DNA from 2 places in the Butyricicoccus sp. OF10-2 genome. Region 1 is predicted to be linked to the other one. Evidence: predicted binding sites of a transcription regulator. Region 1 holds the regulator's gene; the other holds the start of a gene.
The links. Region 1 encodes HrcA, which represses chaperone genes, less so after heat shock. Its sites were predicted from a motif close to TGTTAGCACTCNNNNNNNNNGAGTGCTAACA; they were not measured.
Positions count from the first base shown of each region.

Region 1 (2,471 bases):
CATAATAAATACACTCCTTAATAGTTAGGATTTAGTTTACTTTAATTAATAGTTAGTAATCAGTTTGCAACCTTCACCATCGCATGGCGAATAACCTTATCGCCGATCTGGAAGCCCTGCTGGAAGGTTTCCGCGATAACATTCTCACCGAGGCTTTCATCCTCAACGTGCATAACCGCGTTGTGGAAGTTCGGATCGAATGCGGTGCCTGCGGTAGCGTCGATGACGGTGACGTTAATGCCCTTGAGGCTTTCGGTCAGCTGCGTCATGGTCAGCTCGACACCCTTTTTATATTCGGTGTCGGCGGTCTCTGCCTTGAGCGCCCGCTCGAGGTTATCGTAGGTCGGCAGCAGTGCGGTTACGGCGCGGCTGACTGCATCGGTGTACGCCTGCTCGCGCTCGCGCTGGCTGCGCTTGCGGAAGTTGTCGTACTCCGCCGCCATGCGGAGATAACGATCGTTCAAGTCGTTATACTTGGCTTCCCAGTCCGTCGCGGGCTTTGCATCAGCCTTAGCGGTCTCCTCTGCGGGAGCCTCGGTCTTTACCTGCTCCTGCTCTTCCGCCTCCGGCTTTGTCTTTTTGCTCATGTCGTTTTGTGCCTCCGTTTACAGGAAATCAATGATTTCCGTCTTTTTCATCTAAAAATGTCTCGGCAATCAGCTTGTTCAGCCCTTTTGCAAAGCGGCTGAGCTGTGCGGACAGCTTGGCGTAATCCATGCGGGTCGGACCCACGATGCCGATCGCACCCTGACCGATCTTGCCGATATCGTATTTTGCGTAAATCGCCGAGGTTTCACTCAGCGGGTTTTCACCGTTTTCCGGTCCGATGAAGAACTGGATGCCGTCGATCTTGCGGGTGGCCGGCAGCAGGTGCTTACGGTCGTCCTCCATGTAATCGAGCAGCGTCTGCGCCTTTTTCGTATCGCGGTACTCCGGAAAACGAAGCAGCTTGCTGGCACCGTCGAGGTAAACCTTCTGGTCGCTCAGCTCGGTGATCAGCTCTGCGATGTACTCGGCCACCGGAGCGAGCAGCGCGGTCAATCCCGCGGCGCGGCGCACAATGTCGAATCGCTCGGCGGTGATGCTCGAGAGCGGCAGTCCGGTCAACGTCTGGTTGAGCACATAGGTGAGCAGCTCGGCCTCATCCTTGGAGACCTCGGCCACCGTGCGGACCATTTTATTCTTGACCGTGCCCGAATCCGTAACTACTACGATTACGAAATTCATCTTATCGACTGCAATGATCTCAAACTGCCGGATGGCGATCTGCGTCATGGCCGGTGTGATAGCAACCGACGCGTAATTCGTCAGACTGGTGAGCAGCTTGCCGGCTTCCTGAATGAGGTGGTCAAGCTCGCGTACCTTGGTAAGCACGCTGTTCTGCAGTGCGTTTCCGTCCTCCGCATTGTCGGCCGGACGCTCCATCAGTTCATCCACATACAGTCGATAACCCTGCGGTGAGGGGATTCGCCCCGCAGAGGTGTGCGGCTTTTCGAGGTAGCCCATGTCCTCCAGTTCACTCATCTCATTGCGGATGGTGGCGGACGAGAACGGCAGCTCGTGTCCCTCGGTCAATGCCTTGGAGCCAACCGGTTCAGCCGTGCGGATGTAATCGCCGATGATGGCTTTGAGTATTTGCTTTTTACGTTCCGAAAGCTCCACCGAAGCAGACTCCTTTCTTTCGGTTGTTAGCACTCCATCTCCCCGAGTGCTAAACTTAATTTACCACCACATACGGACAAAGTCAAGTGCTGTTTGTGAACAATTTATGAAATGATGGTCGGAATTTTATCACACTCGTCTGCCGAGTGCTGAAATGCCAATTTTCACCGTATGAAAAATGCTCTGATTTGGTCGTTTTTCCTTGCGTTCGCGTTCACACAGTGATAAAATTATTATGAGAGAGACAGGCAATCGTTCGATTGCCGTAGAGAGAAAATCCGCTCTATAAAAAGGAGAACAAACATGAAGGAAATCAAAGTTGGCATCGTTGGTTTGGGCCGTCTCGGTTCGGTACACGCGCAGAATCTTGCGTTCAAGATTCCCGGCTGCAAGCTGGTCGCTGCCTGCTCGCTCGTGCAGAAGGAGCTGGACTGGGCAAAGGACTACCTCAAGGTGGAGTACACCACCACGGACTACAAGAAAATGGTTGATGAGGCAGACATTGAAGCTGTCGTTATCGTCTCCTCCTCTCCGGAGCACTGCTGGATGATCGAGTACGCGCTCGATGCAGGCAAGCACGTTTTCACCGACAAGCCGCTCGGCTGCTCGCTTGAGGAGTGCAAGCGCGCTGAGGCTGCTGTTGAACGTCACCAGGACAAGATCTTCTTCCTTGGCTTTATGCGCCGCTACGATCCGTCCTATGCGGATGCAAAGGCACAGATCAACGCAGGCCGCATCGGCAAGCCGTATCTGGTAAAGGCTACCGGTCTGGACCCGGAAGCACTGGTCGAGAGCTGCATCAAGTTCTC
Region 1 is NZ_QUMC01000003.1:134,054-136,524, forward strand. It holds partial or broken gene dnaK (molecular chaperone DnaK) at 1-3, opposite strand, end outside; gene grpE (nucleotide exchange factor GrpE) at 60-587, opposite strand; gene hrcA (heat-inducible transcriptional repressor HrcA) at 616-1,662, opposite strand; gene DXB00_RS03165 (Gfo/Idh/MocA family protein) at 1,966-2,471, shown strand, end outside.

Region 2 (2,471 bases), on a different contig from region 1:
AAGGCAGTCGTATCGCGCCTGGGCGCGAAGTACGGTCAGACCTGGTTTGATGAGATTGGTGAAAAGTATCAGATTCAGTTCGCCATCATGCACGATGTGGCTGAGCTGTACCTCGATACCTCGGGTGCCGGTCTGCACAAGCGCGGCTACCGCGCCAACAGCAATGCGGCGCCGCTTCGTGAGACGCTGGCGGCGGCTATGGTCAAGCTGGCGCGCTGGCGCGGGCGCGATCCGTTCCTCGACCCGTTCTGCGGCTCGGGCACGATCGCGATTGAGGCGGCCATGATCGCGCAGCGCCGTGCCCCCGGTCTGCTGCGCCGCTTTGACGCGGAAAGGTGGAGCTGCTTTGACAAGTCGGTCTGGCAGCAGGCGCGCGAGAGTGCGCTCGACCTTGCCCAGCCGGACGCAAAATTCGATATCGTCGGCAGCGACATTGACCCGGACTGCGTGCAGCTGTCCATCGAGAACGCGCGCAAGGCCGGTGTGGCGAACACGGTGTTCTTCGAGCGCGCGGACGCAGTAAAGCGCGATTACAGCGGTGCAGGCGTACTGTTTGCCAATCCGCCGTACGGTGAGCGTCTGCTGGACTTGCAGCAGGCGGAAAAGCTGTACGCCGACCTCGGCAGAGCGACAAAAAACAGCCCGATGAAGCAGTATCTGCTCAGTTCGGACCCGCTGTTCGAGCGCTGCTACGGCCGCAAGGCGGATAAGCGCCGCAAGCTGTACAACGGCATGATCAAGTGCGAGCTGCATATGTATTTTAAAGACCCGTCTGCATCGAACAGGGGAGAGAATAAGCACTCCGACCGACCGTCTGCTAAACGGCCTGCAAAACGCTGAGCGGTACAGGGCACTGTTCATAATTTGTTCAGAAAATTTTTGTGAAAATTCCGGATTACCCCCTTGCATATTGCGGCTCCTTGGTGTAAGATAATACTCGAAGTTAGCACTCGGGTAATTTGAGTGCTAACCCCCGACATTGTAAAATCTTATTTTTCATAGGAGGAATCCATTATGAAGCTCAAGCCCCTTTGCGACCGCGTAGTTATCAAGATGGTCGAGGCGGAGGAGACCACCGCAAGCGGCATTATTCTTACCGCATCCGCACAGGAGAAGCCCCAGGTTGCTGAAATCATCGAAGTAGGCCCGGGCGGCGTTGTTGACGGCAAGGAAATCAAGATGGAAGTTCAGAAGGGTCAGAAGGTCATCACCGGCAAGTACACCGGTACTGAGGTTAAGCTGGACGGCGAGAAGTATATCATCGTTCGTCAGAGCGACATTCTGGCAATCGTAGAGTAATTTTCAGGAGGTAATTCATCATGGCTAAGCAGCTTATTTACGGCGAGGACGCGCGCAAGGCTCTGCAGCGCGGTATTGATCAGCTCGCTGATACCGTTAAGGTAACCATCGGTCCGAAGGGCCGCAACGTTGTACTGGATAAGAAGTACGGCGGTCCGCTGATTACCAACGACGGTGTTACCATCGCTAAGGAGATCGAGCTGGACGACGCTTTCGAGAACATGGGCGCACAGCTTGTTAAGGAAGTTGCCACCAAGACCAACGACATCGCAGGCGACGGCACCACCACCGCTACCGTTCTGGCGCAGGCTTTCGTTCGTGAGGGTCTGAAGAACGTAGCAGCAGGTGCAAACCCGATGGTAATGCGCCGCGGTATCGCCAAGGCAGTCAAGGCTGCTGTTGCAGCGATTGCTGAGAACTCCAAGAAGGTTGACGGCACGAACGACATCGCACGTGTAGGCGCTATCTCCTCCAGCTCCGACGAGATCGGCACCCTGATCGCAGAGGCTATGGAGAAGGTTTCCACCGACGGCGTTATCACCGTTGAGGAGTCCAAGACCGCTGAGACCTACTCTGAGGTTGTTGAGGGCATGCAGTTCGACCGCGGTTATATCACCCCGTATATGTGCACCGACACCGAGAAGATGGAAGCAAACCTGGACGACGCTCTGGTGCTGATCACCGATAAGAAGCTGTCCAACATTCAGGAGCTGCTGCCGATCCTCGAGCAGGTTGTTAAGGCTGGCAAGAAGCTGCTGCTCATCGCTGAGGACGTTGAGGGCGAGGCTCTGTCCACCCTGATCGTAAACCGTCTGCGCGGCACCTTCACCTGCGTAGCTGTTAAGGCTCCGGGCTTTGGCGATCGCCGCAAGGATATGCTCCGCGACATCGCAATCCTGACCGGCGGTACCGTAATCTCCGAGGAGGTTGGTATCGAGCTGAAGGACGCTACCATGGATATGCTGGGTTCTGCCCGTCAGATCAAGGTAACCAAGGAGAACACCACCATCGTTGACGGTGCTGGCGACAAGCAGGCTATCGCAAACCGCGTTGCTGAGATCCGCGGCGCAATCGAGCGCACCACCTCTGACTTCGACCGTGAGAAGCTGCAGGAGCGTCTGGCTAAGCTGGCCGGCGGCGTAGCAGTTATCAAGTTGGCGCTGCAACCGAGA
Region 2 is NZ_QUMC01000004.1:112,606-115,076, forward strand. It holds gene DXB00_RS03920 (THUMP domain-containing class I SAM-dependent RNA methyltransferase) at 1-840, shown strand, start outside; gene DXB00_RS03925 (co-chaperone GroES) at 1,015-1,299, shown strand; partial or broken gene groL (chaperonin GroEL) at 1,320-2,471, shown strand, end outside.
Region 2: the regulator HrcA is predicted to act here: its motif matches at 942-972, upstream of DXB00_RS03925 (co-chaperone GroES).